Regions from separate parts of the Paenibacillus sp. FSL R5-0517 genome, predicted to be linked through region 2. Evidence: riboswitches for the same ligand, from Rfam matches in the RefSeq annotation. Region 2 holds a riboswitch; each other region holds the start of a gene.
The links. A riboswitch is a leader RNA that binds a small molecule or an ion and turns the genes downstream of it on or off. The one in region 2 is predicted to bind S-adenosylmethionine.
Positions count from the first base shown of each region.

Region 1: linked by a shared signal. The riboswitch ahead of mmuP (S-methylmethionine permease) and the one ahead of metA (homoserine O-succinyltransferase) in region 2 are both predicted to bind S-adenosylmethionine.
Region 3: linked by a shared signal. The riboswitch ahead of MKX40_RS25490 (methionine ABC transporter ATP-binding protein) and the one ahead of metA (homoserine O-succinyltransferase) in region 2 are both predicted to bind S-adenosylmethionine.

Region 1 covers NZ_CP150235.1:5,987,211-5,993,541, reverse strand. The annotation lists gene MKX40_RS26800 (spore germination protein) at 1-623, shown strand, start outside; gene MKX40_RS26795 (GerAB/ArcD/ProY family transporter) at 664-1,764, shown strand; gene MKX40_RS26790 (Ger(x)C family spore germination protein) at 1,761-2,963, shown strand; SAM riboswitch class I at 3,034-3,136, shown strand; gene mmuP (S-methylmethionine permease) at 3,227-4,639, shown strand; gene mmuM (homocysteine S-methyltransferase) at 4,617-5,657, shown strand; gene MKX40_RS26775 (FtsX-like permease family protein) at 5,740-6,331, opposite strand, start outside.
Region 2 covers NZ_CP150235.1:1,950,044-1,956,374, reverse strand. The annotation lists gene MKX40_RS08815 (aminotransferase class I/II-fold pyridoxal phosphate-dependent enzyme) at 241-1,413, opposite strand; gene MKX40_RS08810 (PLP-dependent transferase) at 1,410-2,597, opposite strand; gene metA (homoserine O-succinyltransferase) at 2,622-3,539, opposite strand; SAM riboswitch class I at 3,775-3,898, opposite strand; gene corA (magnesium/cobalt transporter CorA) at 4,350-5,285, shown strand; gene MKX40_RS08795 (HRDC domain-containing protein) at 5,356-6,331, opposite strand, start outside.
Region 3 covers NZ_CP150235.1:5,719,623-5,725,953, forward strand. The annotation lists gene MKX40_RS25480 (MetQ/NlpA family ABC transporter substrate-binding protein) at 1-189, opposite strand, end outside; gene MKX40_RS25485 (methionine ABC transporter permease) at 264-923, opposite strand; gene MKX40_RS25490 (methionine ABC transporter ATP-binding protein) at 924-1,958, opposite strand; SAM riboswitch class I at 2,084-2,225, opposite strand; gene MKX40_RS25495 (Cthe_2314 family HEPN domain-containing protein) at 2,364-3,080, opposite strand; gene MKX40_RS25500 (heme A synthase) at 3,270-4,208, opposite strand; gene MKX40_RS25505 (thioredoxin family protein) at 4,595-4,939, opposite strand; gene MKX40_RS25510 (DUF2515 family protein) at 5,082-6,331, shown strand, end outside.

The sequences.
Region 1 (6,331 bases), 2.9 Mb from region 2:
CAGGAACCTTTTTACGTATGCTGCGTTTTGTAGCTGCGATGCTGGCATTGCTCGCTCCTGCACTCTATATTTCGTTTATTTCGTTCCACCCTGGTCTTATCCCGACCAAGCTGGTTCTGACGATTATTGAAACGCGGACAGGGGTACCGTTTCCTTCGATCATTGAAGTACTGATCATGGAAATTTCCATTGAAATTCTGAGAGAGGCAGGGATACGGCTGCCTAAACCGATTGCGCCAGCGATGGGTATCGTGGGAGGTCTGATTATTGGACAAGCAGCAGTACAAGCAGGAATCATAAGCCAATTCCTGGTTATTGTCGTTGCGGTTACGGCGATCTCTTCCTTTACCATTCCAGTCTATAGTGCAGGGCTAACTCTGCGAATTCTGAGATTTGCCGCAATGTTTAGTGCCGCAGTTCTTGGTTTGTATGGCGTGGTTATGTTCTTCCTGCTTGTGTGCACGCATCTGGCACGGCTCTCAAGCTTTGGCGTACCTTACGTAGCTCCGGCCGTCCCTTATCACATCAATGAATGGAAGGATTTCGTTATTCGTGCTCCGTTGAACATGATGAGAATGCGTCCCAAAATGACAAATCCGCTCGATGAGGATCGTAAAAAGTAATCAAATTTTCCATCTACAGAAGCTCTGGAGGTGAACTAAAGTGAATGGCTCCCCACAAAAGATAACCACGACACAGGCCGTTATAATTATTGTGAATTACATGCTTGGTGCCGGGATCCTGACGTTACCTCGAACGACCAGTAAGGCTGTCGGAACACCGGATGTCTGGATATCCATTATTCTGTCGGGACTGATTATTGCAGGTGTCGGCATTATTCTGGTTACCTTGTGTCGCAGATTTCCGGGGAAAACGGTATTCCAGTTCACCCGTGAAATTACGGGGAGCTGGATTGCTTACATATTGGGATTTGCCATGATTATGTATTTTATGGTGATTGCCGCATTCGAAATTAGAGTCATGGCTGAAGTAACAGGGATGTATTTGCTTGAACGTACGCCCACATGGGCGATTGTTATGGTCTTCATGTGGATCGGTATATATATGATCTCAGGCGGACTTGGTGTCATAATACGGGTGTTCGAGATTATTCTACCGATTACAATCATTATATTTGTCATTGAAATTCTGCTGAGTAATCAGCTATTTGAGATTGGAAATCTTAGACCAGTGCTCGGCGAAGGTCTTATGCCTGTTTTCAAAGGACTTAAGCCTTCTCTATTATCATATACGGGGTATGAGGTGATGCTAATCATGACTGCTTATATGAAAAATCCGAAGAAAAGCAATAAGGCGATGAGCTGGGGCATACTTATATCCACCATTATATATTTGATTACGGTTGTCATGGTTGTAGGTAGCCTGTCCCTGGATGGAATCAAAACTCGAACCTGGCCAACGCTGGATTTGGTGAGAAGCTTCGAGATACAGGGATTAATATTCGAACGATTTGAATCCTTATTGCTGGTCATTTGGATTATGCAGATTTTTTCGACTACCGCGATCACACATTACTGTGCTTCGGTGGGTATTCGTGATTTGTTCCGTTCAAAAAAAATGAAGGGGATTATGTATGGTCTGCTTCCATTCATTTATGTGACAGCCATGATGCCCAAAACGGTGGATGATACTTTTGCACTTGGAGATATGCTGGGTAATGCATCTGTGTTTTTATTTGGCATTCTTCCTATGGTGTTACTGTTGATAAGTCTGATTCGCAAAAAAGGAGGCAAACATGCATGATGCCATTCCGTATGCTCTTACGTTTAGCTTCTGCCTTTTGTATTCTATTGACGCTGTCCGGATGCTGGAGCAGTCGGGAAATAGAGGATCTAAGTCTCTATGTTGGTCTTGGAATCGATGTCGGCAAAGAGACGGAATTCGAGAAAGACATCGCTGCTCAAGGAGGCTCATATCCTAAGAAGAACTATGTAACTGCCACGGTGCAGATCGCTCCGGGCTTCTCCAACAGTCAATCGAGCCAGCAATCCGGTTCTCCTTCTTCCGGCAAAACATCCTATGCCAATGAACAGCTCAGTGGAGATTCCATGTTGCAAATCTTCCGTCAGTTTGCGTTAAGGCGGGATCGACCACTTATTGGACATCATCTGAAAGTTATCGTCGTTTCCAAGGATATTGCCAAAAAATATGGTTTGGACCAATTGCTTGATTTTGTACTACGGGATAATGATATTCGACCGAACTGCCTGGTGCTAATCAGTCATCATTCTGCATTAGATGTGTTGACTTCACAGGACCCGTCTCGGATTCCGGCATTTTATCTCACAGGAATTACGAACAATTCGTACTTGTCCAACAAAATATTGGATCCTGTATTATTGTCTAAGTTAGATGCACAGATGCAGTCCGGTTCCAGCTTTCTGCTGCAAAATGTGTTGAATTCCCATGGAGAGGACAAGTTCTCTGGAGGTAGCATTTTTGATGGAAAAACAACGAAATTCATTGGAGAACTTAGTCAAACAGATCTTGAGGGTTTGTCATGGCTCAATTCCAAAAAAAAAGGAGGTGTCTTAAAAACACATAACAAGCAAGGATTCACCGTGGTATATGAAATCAAGAAGAAAAAGGTGAAAATTATTCCCAAGGTGGTCGGCAATGATATTTCATTCCATGTGAAGACTGAATCCGAAGGCTGGCTGATGGAGGATTGGCGCGCTCCCGAGGAAGAGGAAAAAGGTGAATATCTAAGAGAATTGGAAAAGGATTTTGCTGAGCTGGCCGAACAACAGATTCGTCAGGTGTTGTACAAACTTCAGCATACTTATAAAGTCGATGTAGCGGATTTTCGGGACAGCTTGCGTATTAAACATCCAAAGACATGGAAGAAAGTCAAAGGTGATTGGGATAAAATTTTCAGTACCGTGCCGATCACGTATGAGGTAAAGACCACTATTACCAATCCAGGGTCTTCCACAGAATAGCGAGATGTGCCATTTATGATATAAATATTGACACATTCATAATCAATCGCTATATTTATAAAAAATCATTTTCTTATCCAGAGAGGTGGAGGGACTGGCCCTTAGAAACCTCAGCAACAGATCTGAAGGATACTGTGCTAATTCCAGCGGGTGAACAGCCTGATAGATAGGAGCGTTTGTTTTTATTTGTCAGTAACGGCGCACTCTTTAGGAAGAGTGGGTCTTTTTTGTTTTTCTGGATGAAGAAGTAGGGAGCAGCAGGTATGGAGAACAACAACGACAAAGGGCATTTTCAGCGGAAAATGCAGGCACGGCATGTGGTCATGCTCTCTCTGGGTGGCGTCATTGGAACGGGATTATTCCTGAGCTCGGGTTATACGATTCAGCAGGCGGGACCACTGGGAACTATTCTTTCCTACTTGATTGGAGCGATCGTAGTATATCTGGTGATGCTCTGTCTTGGTGAACTGTCTGTTCATATGCCAGAGACGGGAGCATTTCATAGTTATGCGGCAAGATATATTGGACCAGCAACAGGCTACACGGTGGCTTGGTTGTACTGGTTAACCTGGACTGTTGCGCTTGGCTCTGAATTCACAGCCGCCGGTCTGCTTATGCAGCGTTGGTTCCCATCGGTAAATGTATGGATATGGAGCGCACTTTTTGCACTGATGATCTTTTTGTTCAATGCTTTAACGGTAAAACTTTTTGCGGAATCCGAGTTCTGGTTCTCATCTGTCAAAGTAGTTACCATCGTAATCTTCATTATTATCGGTGGTGCAGCCATGTTTGGGTTCATTCCCATGGCGGATGCTGAACCGGCTCCATTTCTATCAAATATTACCGCATCCGGGTGGTTCCCTCATGGGGCTACAGCGATATTGATGACTATGCTTGCTGTTAACTTTGCATTCTCAGGCACTGAGTTAATCGGTATTGCCGCCGGGGAGACGGAGAATCCAGAAAAGACGATTCCCAAAGCTATTTATACCACACTGTGGCGTTTGGTTATTTTCTTCATCGGAACGATTGTTATCTTGTCGGCCTTGCTGCCCATGTCGGACGCCAGTGTATTGGAAAGTCCTTTTGTAGCGGTAATGGAGCGGGTGGGTGTACCCTACGCTGCAGATATTATGAACTTTGTTATTCTGACGGCGATTCTCTCTGCTGCCAATTCGGGCCTCTATGCATCTTCACGGATGCTCTGGTCTCTGGCTGACAAAAGAACGATCTCTCCGTGGTTTGCCAAATTGACCAAGCGCGGGGTACCGCTGAATGCACTTCTGATCAGTATGGTGGGTGGTGCACTGGCTCTGCTGTCCAGCATTATTGCGCCAGGTACGGTGTATATTACGCTGGTCTCCATATCAGGTCTGGCTGTCGTTGCCGTATGGATGAGCATCAGCGCTTCCCAGTACATGTTCCGCAGACAGTATATCCGGGAAGGACATGCGGTCAAGGATCTGGTCTACCGTACACCACTGTATCCGGTGGTACCGATTGTTTCATTTATATTATGCCTGGCTTCATGCATAGGTATTGCCTTCGACCCGACACAGCGAATTGCGCTGTATTGTGGGGTTCCATTTATCGCAGTATGTTACGCAGCTTATTATTTGACAGAACGTGTGAATAAGAAAAGAGGACAAGTACATGACACAAACACAACCGACTAACCCCATAGAACAGATCCTTCGTGAACATCCGGTCATGATTCTGGATGGAGCGCTGGCGACGGAACTCGAACAGCATGGATGTGATCTGGATGATCCATTATGGTCTGCTCGTGTGTTGCTTGAGAATCCGGATGTTATTGTTCAGGTCCATACGGATTATTTTCGAGCAGGAGCCGACTGTGCGATTACATCCAGTTATCAGGCGACAGTGGATGGCTTCCGCAAGAGAGGCATCGGCGAGCAAGCATCGTTGGACCTGATTCGCAAGACGGTGGAACTGGCTGCACAGGCGAGAGATGACGTATGGGCAGAAGTGCAGGAAGACGGAGTTGATAATACGGAAGCCAAACTGGATGGTGATCTGGTCCTCGGAACAGCACAACAAACGTCTGATGTCTTGGGGACCGGGTGCTTGGCTCGGCCACGACCGTTGGTTGCTGCATCCGTTGGACCCTACGGCGCTTATCTAGCTGATGGATCGGAGTACATCGGTCACTACGGTGTATCAGATGAAACGCTGGCTGCATTCCATCGTCCGCGGATGGCCGCGTTGCTTGAAGCGGGTGCTGATATTTTGGCTTTTGAGACCATACCATCCTTGCAGGAAGCACAGGTGCTGGTTGATTTGCTGAAGGAGTTTCCTCATGCCTATGCCTGGCTATCCTTTTCATTAAAAGATGGGACAAGCATCAGCGAAGGTACGCCGCTTAAGACATGTGCACAGACGTTTGGCTCCGAGCCGCAGATTGCTGCGATTGGCCTGAACTGTGCTCCTATGGAAGTGGTGACGGAAGCCGTGAGTATTTTGAGCCGTGCCAGCGATAAACCTGTTATTGTGTATCCGAACTCGGGGGAAGTATACGATGCAGCAACGAAGACGTGGAGTGGGCAGGGTTCCTGTGGCAGTATGAGTGATGCTTCGGAACAGTGGGTTGCTGCGGGTGCACGGATTATTGGCGGCTGCTGCCGTACAACACCGCATCAGATTGACGAGCTTGCGAAGAAGTGGCGAAAATAAATCATATCATTATGAGAAGCCCTTTCACATCCTATAGAGGTGTGGAAGGGCTTTTTTATAATGTTAGAGAATCCTTATTAGATTATTCGATAACCAGCATACGTGGCGATGTTTCCCGAATGATCTGGGAAGAGAACCATGAGCCAAGACCTGCTGCAACGATGCTTAGGCAGGCGAACAGTATCATTCCACCCCAATGCAGGATCAGTGGAAGTTGCACGATACCATAACCGGAAAGGACCATTTCGAGCAGAAGAGGCAGTACATATACGCCAAGAAACATGCCTAGTATGGCTCCCATAGCGGATAGCAGGACCATCCCCATGGTGACTGATAACCGAATTTGACGGGATGTCATTCCTAGCGATTTGTATATCCCGTACGTTCTGCTCTCTTTGCGGATATTGATCCGGCAGGTACTGAAAATAATGATGAACGTCACAAGGATAAACATCAATCCAATCAGGCTCATCGGATAGATCAGGATGTTTGCAGCTTCCGCGTAAACCGAATCAAGCAATGTCTTCTGGGTGATTACCGAAGCGAAGTCCTTAAATTGCTCATTCAACTCCCCGACAACCTTATCCGCTTGTGCCATATTATTAACATTAATGAAGATAGCATCAAATTCACCATAACCCGGGTTCACACTTCTCATGGCATCAATGGTGATT
Region 2 (6,331 bases):
GTAAAAAAGCCTCCCTCATGAAGAGAAATTATATAACGATCCGTCCCAACTTGTTCAAAAGAAGCAAGTTCTGGTGGCAACATCGCATTTCTGTACTCCACATATCGTAACACAGGTTACATGTGAAAAAAAGCACCTTATGTACAGGTGCTTTAAAAATAAGTAAAAATTTTTACATATGGAATGGAATTTATCCGAACTTAAGTGATACTCATAAGGGTATTTGGACACTCCCTTTTGTTAGGATTCCTGAAGTGCTTGTTCCAAATCTACAATCAGATCTTCGATATCTTCCAGACCTACCGAGAAACGCAGCAACCCGTCTGTAATGCCACGGTCCCGGCGAACCTCAGCCGGCATTGCTGCATGAGACATCATCGCTGGGTAGGACAGAATACTCTCGACAGCTCCCAGGCTTACAGCAACAATGGGTAGCTTCACCCGGTTAAGAACTGCTTTTGCACGATCTCCTGAACCGACGTCAAATGAAACGACAGCTCCATATCCTGTTGACTGGCGCTCATGTGCCTCGCGGCCCGGATGATCCTCCAGTCCAGGGTAAAAGACAGCGGTAATATCACTGCGCTCATTAAGCCATGCCGCAAGTCTGGCTGTACTCCGTTCACTATGAGCCATACGAGCCCCCAAGGTTTTCATCCCGCGCATCAGAAGCCAGGATTCTTGTGCCCCGAGTACAGTTCCAAGTCCATTTTGCAACTGTTTCAGTTGTACGCCAAGTGATTCCGTGCGAGCAACTGCTAAGCCTGCTAACACATCACTATGCCCCCCTAGGAACTTGGTAGCACTATGTACGACGATATCCACACCAAGCTCAATTGGACGCTGATAGTACGGTGTCATAAAGGTGTTATCCAGAATCGTGATCAGGTCATGTTCCTTCGACCAGTCAGTTACGGCAGCGATATCCGTAATACGCAGAGTAGGGTTGGACGGTGTTTCCATATAAACTGCCTTGGTGTTCGGCTTGAGCGCCGCTTTTACTTCATCTATATTGGTCATGTCCACAAAAGTCGTCTCAATCTGCATACGGCTTAATATCGAAGTAAGCAACCGATACGTGCCTCCATATACATCTTCCGTTACAATCATGTGATCCCCTGCGGAGAACATCATGAACACGCTGGAGATCGCAGCCATCCCCGATGAATAGGCGAATCCTCGCGCTCCGCCCTCCAGCAGTGTGATGTAATCTTCCAGAGCCTGACGTGTCGGATTACCCGAACGACTGTAATCATGTTGAGGCGGATTGAAGATATCAAAATGATGGAAGGTTGAGGCTTGATAGATTGGCACACTGGAGGCTCCAGTTGTTTTGTCAATTTCATCACCAAAATGAAGCAATTTGGTATCAAATTTCAATTCAGAATTGGGCTTGTTGTTGGACTCACTCATGAGTGCACGCCTCCTTCAACTTCCTGTTGTGCAGCTGTCAGAGCATTGCCAAGATCTGCAATCAGATCATCCGCATGTTCAATGCCTACAGAGAACCGGAGCAGTCGGTCATCGACACCTACAGCATCACGGATTTCAAGCGGAATATCCGCATGCGTTTGTACCGCTGGGTAGGTCATGAGTGATTCCACTCCACCGAGACTTTCGGCAAAAGCAATCAGTTTGATATGACGCAGCAATGGTTCAACGTAACGTGCATCCTTTACTTTAAAAGAGAAAATACCTGTGTTACCTGTGGATTGTTTATTCTGCACCTCATACCCCGGATGATCGGACAGGCCTGGATGATACACTTCACCCACCGCTGGATGCTCAAGCAAGTATTTGGCAATGGTAAGCGCATTGTATTCATGACGCTCCATGCGAAGAGCCAGCGTTTTCATCCCTTTCATCAACTGGTAGGAGTCACTTGGAGACAATACCGCTCCAATGGAATTATGCAGGAACGCCATCTCTGCAGATAATGCCTCACCCTTGGTTATAATTAGTCCGGCCAGCACATCATTGTGTCCGCCCAGATATTTGGTAGCGCTATGAATGATGATATCGGCACCCAGTTCAATCGGACGTTGGAAAAATGGAGTCAACAACGTGTTGTCAACAATGGTCAACAGGCTGTACTTTTTCGCCCAGGAAGCAACGGCTTCCACATCTGTGATCATCATCAATGGATTGGTAGGTGTCTCAATAAATACGGCTTTGGTATTTGGCTGACGAACCTTCTCCAGTGCTGCCAGGTCATTCGTGTCCACATAACTTGCGGTTACACCGAAACGGGACAAAATGCGTTCGAGCAGGCGATAGGTTCCACCATACAGATCCAGCGATACTATAAGATGATCTCCTTGACCAAACATGGCAAAAATCGTTTGCAGGGCGGCCATACCCGAGCTACAGGCAAACCCTGCATCACCGGACTCCAGCGCTGCAGCCGCTTCTTCCAACACTTTACGGGTTGGATTCGTCGTACGAATATAATCAAACCCCGTGCTTTGTCCTAGCTTCGGGTGGCGAAACGCAGTGGATTGATAGATCGGAAAGTTAATGGCGCCTGTTACCGGTTCATTGATGGACCCTATTTGTGCTAAGCGGCTTTCAATTTTCAACTTGTTGTTGTCTTCCATTGCTGCATCCTCCTGTAATCTCGATTAGATTTGCGGGCCAATATCGTAAGGTGTTTCTTGATACACATAGTAATTGAGCCAGTTAGAGAATAATAAGTTGGCATGAGCGCGCCAGGTAGCCGGTGGCACACGGGAAGGATCGTTATTTGGATAATAGTGTCTAGGCAATGCAATATCCAATCCTTTGGCTACATCCCGGTCATACTCCCACTTTAATGAGAACGGGTCGTACTCGGCATGACCTGTGGCAAAAATTTGTTTGCCGTCTTTGGTCGCAACCAGGAAGATACCCGCTTCCTCGGATTCAGCCAAAATCTCTAAATTTTCATTCTTTTCAATATCTTCGCGTCTCACTTCCGTATGACGGGAATGTGGAACGTTGAATACTTCATCAAATCCACGCAACAATGGAACATGTGGTTTATTGATCGTATGTGGGAAAACGCCAAAGCACTTTTCATCAAGTGGTACTTTCGGCACATCAAAATGATGGTATAAACCTGCTTGGGAAGCCCAACATATGTGGAGGGTTGAAGTCACATTGGTTTTGGTCCATTCGAAGATCTCCTGGATCTCATTCCAATAGTTCACGTCTTCGAAATCCATCTGTTCCACCGGGGCACCCGTAATAATCATGCCATCGAAACGTCGGTGTTCAATCTCGTCGAAGGTTTTATAGAACAGATCCAAATACTCCTGAGACGTATTCTTCGACGTATGGGATTTGGGGTGTACGAGAACAACATCCACCTGAATAGGCGTGTTTCCGACCAGACGAAGCAATTGTGTTTCGGTCGTTTCCTTTGTCGGCATCAGGTTTAATATAGCGATACGGAGTGGACGAATATCCTGCTGGTATGCAGAAGTTTCATCCATGACGAAGATATTCTCTCCTTCAAGTACTTCTTTTGCTGGTAAAGTATCCGGAATTTTGATTGGCATGGTAAGTCTAACTCCTCCTTGTGCATAGATAGATGCAACTGCCACTGGCTTGATGTCTTCATATCAATACAGTGACAGACTGCCTTGAGCTTGTAAAAACATTGAATTGCTCTTTCATCCAACGTTACAAACAACCTCAAGTTCCTTAGCGAAAATCACTGCTGAGAAGTCGGGGCATATGACAAAGACCTTCCTCGGATTTCGAGAAAGGTCATATGTAAATAGATATGCGCCTCTCTCATCTCTCAGTTACAACAGTGCCACTTGACACTAGGTCGCTGCAAGAATTAGCACCGTGCGGTATACCGCCGGTTGCCGGGTTTCATCGGGCCAGTCCCTCCACCTACTCTTGATAAGATTTCGCTGTATTAGATTGTAATTTAATATGGTTCACCGTCTACTTTATTACATTAATGCCCTTACGTCAAGGTGCAGTTCTCTGTCTGCTGTCCAGATCGGAACCGTTCTTCATCCGTTGTCATACACTGCCTCAGGGCGCGAAATAGACACATTTTTGCGCTTGAAAGCACCTTGTACCAGCGGTATACTAAACAAGGTGTTATAAACCCTTATGTGAGAGGTGACATATTAAATGGATGGCGACCCGAGGCCTGACTGGCAGCCGAATTCCGACAAACTGCATAGAGAATTGACATCAGCATGCCGGCAGCGGGACGTGACTTCCGTTTGATTATATAGTGAACGCAGCCCTGATCTCCAGGCTCCGCTGCCGACCGGCTGATTTGTTCTTTTTGCGCCCATAATGATAATATCCGCCGAGTTGGCGGGTGCAGAAGGAGTAGATTAACGATGAAAATCCGGTTGGTAAACAACGGTGTGTTTATTCCGGTGGACGATATTCAGCAGGCGCTGACTCCACCAGCGGAAGGATTTTACTGGATTGATGCAGATGTAGACGATTTGGCGGTACTTCAACCGCTGTTCTTGATGCATGATCTGGCTGTGGAAGACTGTCTTAGTGACGAAGAACAACGTCCGAAGATTGAAATTTATGAGAACCATTATTTTATTGTAATCAATAGCATACGTTTCGATGATGAAGAGATTTTTCTGCGTGCAGTCAACTTGTTCCTTGGCAGACATTTTATTATTAGTGTTACGAAGCAAAAGGTCAGCGAATTGCGCACACTGAAACCAATCCTGTGGGAACAGGAAATCAGTACACCGGATCGTCTGCTCTATTTGCTGGTTGACTTGATTGTTGATAATTATTTCACCGTAGGTGACCGAATTGAAGCACGGATTGAGAAGCTTGAGGAAGACATTCTGATGCATACCAAAAAGTCACATCTGAATGAAATCATCGGGCTGCGCAGTGAGATTCTGTGGCTGAAAAAAGTCCTTGGACCTCAGAAAGAGGTCATTAACACACTGAACAAAAAAGATCTGCGTCTCATCGATGATCAACTGCAAAAGTATTTCAGTGACATCTATGAAAATGCCGTAAAAATTTCGGAAACCTTTGAGACTTATCGCGACCTGATGGGCAACTTGCGAGAAGCCTACCAATCCAGTATAGCGAACCGGGCGAATGAGATCATGCGTGTGTTTACCGCCATTACCACGGTCTTCATGCCGCTGACGGTTATTACCGGAATATACGGTATGAACTTTACGAATATGCCCGAGCTTAACTGGAAATACAGCTATTTTGTTGTAATTGGCCTGATGGTTACACTGGGCCTGAGCATGTTCTTCATTTTCCGCAAAAAAGACTGGGTATGAACTCGTACGAAATAACAAAGACGATGCGCTCCTCTTGGAGGAACGCGTCGTCTTTTTCTATACCCTGCAACTAACTTACATTCCGCTCTGTCTCTGCATGCCGACGGAAGCGGATGCGAATCATGCGCAGTTTTTCATAGACCTGCTCCAGACTTCCTCCGTCGGGCTTCTCCGCTCCATACACCTTATGTAATACTGGCTTCAGGAACGTATCTCCCAGCTCCTCATATGCACTCCATACAGCCTCTTGTTCGTTCTCTGGCATCACAGCAAGCTCCACATCAAGAAGGCAATCGGTGTCATAACCTTCGAGATCCAGTGTCTCTAACAGCTCAATCAACTCGCGTCGGGATAATCCGGATCGATTAACGATTTCTTCTAACGTATGCCCTTCCTTCATGCCTTCAAGCACCTGCTTGCGCGTGGTGAACTTATCAAGTTCCTGTTTGTACTTCTGCTCTCTCTGCTTGTATAACCAGTTCTCATACTCTTCTTCCTTCAGCGCCGTGTACACCCATTCAAGCGGGAATGTCGTTGAACGCTCCAACCCGTTCGTAATCTCCATCCATTCCGCACCATAGTCGGTCGCTTTGCTCTCCCCTACGCCCGGCAATTGCATCAGTTCATCCATCGATTGCGGCACAAAGGCACTGATCAAACGCAGCAGACGATTCGTTGCAATAAAATACGGTGCCTTCCGGTCAGACACGGCTCTCTTTCTACGCCAGGCGCACAAATCCGTATATAACTGCTCATTGCCGTATAACTCACTGTAACAATGGAGTCGCTGCCCACCATAACTGCGCAACTTCAAATCATCATTCTCATGAAATAACCCCTGTAACTGCGGTCGGTATCCCTCACTCATCTGTATGGCGAGCTGATGACGATAAATATGAAGCAGTTCCTCCCAAGAAGTCCCTTCATACCAGATGCTGTCCTCACGTTCTCCTTCCTCGTAGCGACTCCATCCCAGCTGCCAACCATCCTCCTCTTCCCCAATCCATAGCTGTGCATACTCTGCATTTTGATCTGACATTCTGGAC
Region 3 (6,331 bases), 3.1 Mb from region 2:
TTCCAGTTCAGGTTTGATGCTCTCCAGAATCTCAGCGTGTGGTGTAGGTGAAGCTCCCACTTTCAATTCAACCGTGCGTGGTGCACCTGCTGAATTGTCTGCGCCGCTATCGGCATCCTTGTTGTTTCCGCAAGCTGCGAGAACCGCAATCAGCATAAGACTAAGTAGAGCGAATGACCATTTTTTCATGTGTAAAACCCCTTCTCTAATCATTTTTTCATGTGGCGTTTGAATGACTGCACAGCCAACATGTTATCTATGTGTTATTTCCTGGTGAAAAATGTAACTAACCGATCTCCAGCCATCTGGAGAATTTGCACGAGAATAATCATCGACACTACGGATATGATCATGATTTCATTTTGATAACGGAAATATCCGTAGTTGATTGCCAGCGTTCCCAGTCCACCACCACCAACCATGCCCGCCATCGCCGTATAGGAGACAAGCGTAACGATGGTAATGGTTATCCCAGCAACCAGACCAGGTAACGCCTCAGGCAGCAACACCCGTCTTACAATCTGTCCGGTCGATGCCCCCATTGACTGCGCCGCTTCAATTACACCACGGTCAACTTCTCGCAACGTTGTCTCCACCAATCGAGCAAAATAAGGAGCTGCTGAAATAACCAAAGGAGGTATAACACCAAGAACCCCCGTAGCTGTACCGACAAGTATACGAGTGAATGGAATAAGAGCAACAATCAATATGATAAATGGAACTGATCGCAAAATATTTACAATCAAGGACAATATAATGTACACCGTCCGTGACTTGATCGAAGCAGATCGGGCTGTCATAAACAGCAGAACTCCGAGTGGTAAACCAAAGATAACGGTGAATAGGCCTGATACACCCAAAATTTGCAGTGTCTCTATGGAAGCTTTACCAACCTCTTCCCAACGAACTGTTGAAAAATCCATCTAACGAAGCACCTCCACATCAAGTCCCTCAGCGGTCAATTCGGATATCGTCCGATCAATCGCATTGGAATCACCTTCGAACCGAACGGTCAGCTGACCATAAGGAACCTGTTTAATCGTAGAGATTGTCCCTTGCAGGATGGCAAAATCCACACCCGTCTTGCGAACCGTCCTGGACAAAATCGCTTCATACGTTTTGTTCCCCAGAAAGGATATCTTCACAAGTTTCGATGCAACACCTGCCTGCAATTCAATGCCTGCATTTGCCAGAGCAGTCTCTTCCAGAGCCAGTCCAGCTTCATGGTCACGCATCATGAAGTCCCGCGTAATCGCATGCTGCGGCTTCAGGAACACTTCGGTTACAGGTCCCTGTTCCACAATGCCACCTTGATGAATGACAGCCACCTTATCACAGATGTTCTGAATGACATGCATCTCATGTGTAATCAGCACAATGGTAAGGTTGTACTTTTCGTTAATGTCGAGCAATAACTTCAGAATTGAATTTGTCGTCTGCGGATCAAGCGCTGAAGTAGCCTCATCACAGAGAAGTACATTCGGATCACTCGCAAGTGCTCTGGCAATCCCCACACGTTGTTTCTGTCCACCTGATAATTGAGCTGGATATTTGTTGCTATGGTTCTCCAGACCAACGAGATTGAGCATTTCCTTCACTTTGCGATCAATGGCATCCTTGGGTGTATTCACAAGCTTTAGTGGAAAAGCCACATTATCATATACCGTTGCAGAGGATAACAGATTGAAGTGTTGGAAAATCATCCCGATCTTGCGTCTCTGTTGCTGCAATTCGGTTTTGCTCAGTTCAGTCAGATTGATCCCGTCAACCCATACTTCACCCTCCGTAGGCCGCTCCAGCAAATTAATACAGCGAATCAGTGTACTTTTACCCGCTCCGGAATGGCCAATAACGCCGTAGATTTCACCCTTTTGGATGTTCAAATTCAGCTCGGATAACGCTGTTGTCGACTTTTTTCCTTTGCCGTACGTTTTGGTTAATCCTTTTAATTCAATCAATCGCACTTGCCCCTTTCCAACCACCTACATGTATCTTTACCCGATCTAAAGGAAAACTCCCCTTAAAGTACAAAAAAGAGCCCTTTGCAGAAACAAAGAGGGCTCTTTACGTGAAAGAATATACCTTCTCATCTGCCAAAATCGTGCCTTGCACCATTTTGTAGGAATTAGCACCTAACATCTATAACGAATGATACATGTATCATGTCATTACAAATCGGTTGCCGGGCTTCATCGGGCCTGTCCCTCCGCCGCTCTCGATAAGAAATATGTTATTGTAGGATTTTATAAGTTCATGTAGTTCATGCTTTATAATGTGAATGTAACTTTTGAGAAATATCAGTTCATTATTCGTCATTGTAACACTCTAATTGAAACTCAGTATATTCCAAGTATTCCGATTTGTCAAAGGGAATTATTTCTTTGCCATATTTTATTGATATAACGATAAGAGGCTGTTAACGTTTCACAGACCATATCCACGCCCTGACGCATTTCCTGCACATGCTGATTCAGATCCTCCAACTTTACTTTACCTTGCAAGGTCTGGTGTAACTGCCACAGGTCATCGTGCATTTCCGAGTTCATGTAGTGAATTTCCATATTACGTCGTTTGCGCAGCTTGCTCATCGGCTCCCGATATGAGTCCTTGATCTGAATTAATTTCAATGCAAGATCATGATGCTCCCTCGCAAAATCGAACTGCCTTAACACCGTAAAATAAGAAAAATGCGCTTTTGTATTTGAAGTATTCAGCTGGAATATTTCATTCAATACGGTCCCGACTTTATCCAAAATGGCAAAGCAGCGGATGAAGCCATCTTTGTAGAAATACACATATCGGGCATACTCAGCTTTTTCAGTCGGCGTCATGTCGTCCGTTGAGCCTGCAACGACCTTTTTGCGAAAATGAGCTGCAGCGAAGCTGCTTTGCTCCAGTTCATCCAGTGAGGAGATGAGTCCCTGAGTCCACACATACAGTTTCCGATAGTCATGCGTGGGATCATGATCCACATGCATTTGCCGCTGAAAGAGCTCAAGTGTATGCGCCATGGAGTCCATCGCTTCCTTCAATTTACCTTCGTTTATACGCGGTTTTTCCCCCAACAACGTTCGCAGCATATTTAACCTCCTCTTTTCCGAATCAACATTTCATCACCGTAACACTTCATCCATTCCGTAATTGCTGCTTGCCATAGGTTGCCCTGATCCCCCTGACATCAAACAAAGTCCACCTGTCCAATGATGTACATCACTGGATGGTGGACTTTCATATTAGGCCGAGTACCTTCAAGAGAACTGTATCTGTATCTAGAACCGATTAACCGGTCGATGTAGCTTGTACACCAGGAAACTCATATACGTTAAAACTCCGAACAATATGGCGATATCCAGCATATGAGCGAGAGCTACGAACATATATACTTCCGGGCGGTTCATTGTCACCATCATGAAAATACCAATCACGACTTGCATCAGGATGAGAACAACGGATACCACGCCAAGGGTACGCATTTCCTTGTTGTCCGGATGATTACGGTAAGCGAAATGACCCAGAATTGCAATAACAATGACGAGCGACGCTGCTGCTGCACGGTGAGCAAAAGCAACCGCTACCCCTCCTGAGAGCTCAGGGATGATCTGCCCGTTACAGAGCGGAAATCCGGAACATCCGCCAGCAGAATTCGTGTGGCTCACAAATGCACCCGTGTATACCACGAGATATGTGTAAATAGTGGAGAACCAGACCAGATTCCTGAATTTTTTACTCACCCGAGGGTATTTATTCAGGCGCTCCAATCCGCCATCTTTTGCCTCCTGCCTTATGCCCAGCGCCATCATCAGGGAACTGGCAAAAGCAATCAGTGCAAAGCCGAAATGCAGTGCCATGACTGCTGAAGATTGGGAGAAGACAACGGCAAAAGCCCCCATGATTCCCTGCACGATAACAAATACCAGGGTTAAGAAAGAAAACAATTGCAGGTCACGACGTGACTTGCCAAACAGCAGAAAAGCAACAAACGAGGCAATGGACAACAATCCAGCCAGTGCGCTTACAGCGCGATGGGAATATTCAATAAGTGAAGCCACAGTATGTGCCGGAACGAGTTTCCCGTTACATAAAGGCCATTCCGTTCCGCAGCCAAGGCCCGATTCCGTTTTGGTTACGATGCCTCCACCAAAAGTGGCCAGAAACATGACAAGACAGGTTAATACGGTTAACCATTTAAATAAAGTTAAGTGTTTCAATTTTTTCTCACCCGCTGTTGGTTTAAGATGGCGAAGAATATTCTCCGCTTGTTTCGATACTTTGACACTTATTTCACAACTAAATTCATTATACCGGATAAAATGTTCATTGACGTCCGCGCTTTGTGACAAAATGTTAACGTCTGATGAAATAATGACCCATAGGTCACTGGGGATATGTACATCAAATTTCTAACATAGAAACGTGTCGAACACACAAACGCCATTTCCCTATTTCAAGAGAAATGGCGTTTCATCTAGTATACCCTTTTACAACATGAACCTGTCATACTTTTATATAAGTTCAATGAAACATTTACACAATAACAGCGATCAGAAGGTTATTCTGGCATCGTAGTGGCAGTGTAAATATAACTTATATAACTTTATTTATGGATCGTGTTGTACACTTCAACTGCGCGATCTAGGAACTGCTCAATCTCTTCTCTCGACTTGCGCAGCTTGTTCACGTACCGTACGAGTTCGCGCCCATCTGTATACGCCACAAAGCTCGGAATGCCAAGAATATTCTGCTCTTCACTAACCGTTCCAACCTGATCCACGTCGACCTCAATCAATGTCAGTTCACGTGCATATTTCTCTTCAACCTCAGGCATAAACGGATCGATGTATTTGCAGTCACCACACCAGTCTGCCTTGAATACGGCAATCGTCAAACGTGGGGATTGGATGGCTACATCAAAAGCCGGTTTGGAAGTAATCTGTTCCATTCGGTTCATCTCCCTTTCTGTACCTTGTCTTATCCTAAGTGAAGCAAATTGGCGAGTGGAAGTCAAATAATCAGTGCATACTTAGAATAAACCACATGGTCTGTGAATTTAAACCCAGAACATCATGAAAGGATGTCACATCATGACTTCCACCAGAACCGATCCTTCCAGCGAACAGCATCACGGATCCCTCTTGCAGATTGTCCGTTCCATTCCGGGTGCTGCCCGGGAAATCTGGCGTGGCAAACAGGCTGCATGGCAAGCCTCAGCACAGCTTCGTCACCCATTGCGTGACATCGAGTGGGATACCGATACGGCAGCTGCCATACAGTCTGAGGTAGAGCGTCTGTTACCTGCCAGCAGCAAGTCTTTTGTACGCGCGGACCAGGTTCAAAGCGCACTCGTCTGTGAAGAAGATTGCATCATTCTGGAAGAGATCAAGACACTGACCCAGGAGCATAACCGAAGTAATGTTACCCGCACGTCAGCCTATCTGGAATGTTATGAGCAATACCCTGAACTGCATTGGGCTCTGCTGGCGCATATGGTCTCTCGCAACGGCGGATATCACATGACAGATCTTCAGAGTGACTTAATGCATAATCTGCAGAATCAGAGCGATCGCGAGCATATGTATCGGCTGCTGGAGCGATGCAATGCACTCATTTTCCAGGATGCATATCCCCAGCTACAGCTGTATATGAACAGTCGCCGGATTGGACGAAGCTGTTTTCATCTCTTGTCACACTTTCACGTATCTGCGTTTATGACGCCGTTTTGGGAACGCTTTTGGCTGGAACGGTGCAGTTCACTGCTTAGTGTGGCATTAATTATTAATGAGCAGAATTATATCGAGAGCCGGGTCGTGCAGCATCCTTATTTTCAAAAAGAAGTACTCTCCAAAGCCGCATTCCATCTGCATAATTTGGCGGGGCTTAATCATATTATCTTTCCTCTTGGTCGGGGAGCAGGCCTCGCAGGACGCGTCATTGAACATTTTGGCAAGTTGGATGAGCGGATCATGTTTGGCAAAGGCCTATATGCTCTGTTATTTGGGGTGGAGCAAGTCCACACACAAGTGTTGGCGTTCGCACGTTCGGTTCCCCATCGTGGATCACGGGCCGAATATTGGCCTGGCCTGTTTACCCATCGTGAAGAAGAGGCAGGTGATCATACATTATACGCGCAAGCGCTACTTGATGAAGAATGGCTTCCAGAAGGGCAACGATTATATAGTCCGGAACTGCTATCCGTATGGGGCGACACGCCTTATGAACCGATTACCAGACAAGACTGGCTTCAGACTCGGGATTGTCTCGGTTATCTAACAGCACCGCGCCGGCCATGGCTGTTTGAGATGAGTCACGAACATCGGTATGGGATGTTGAAAAC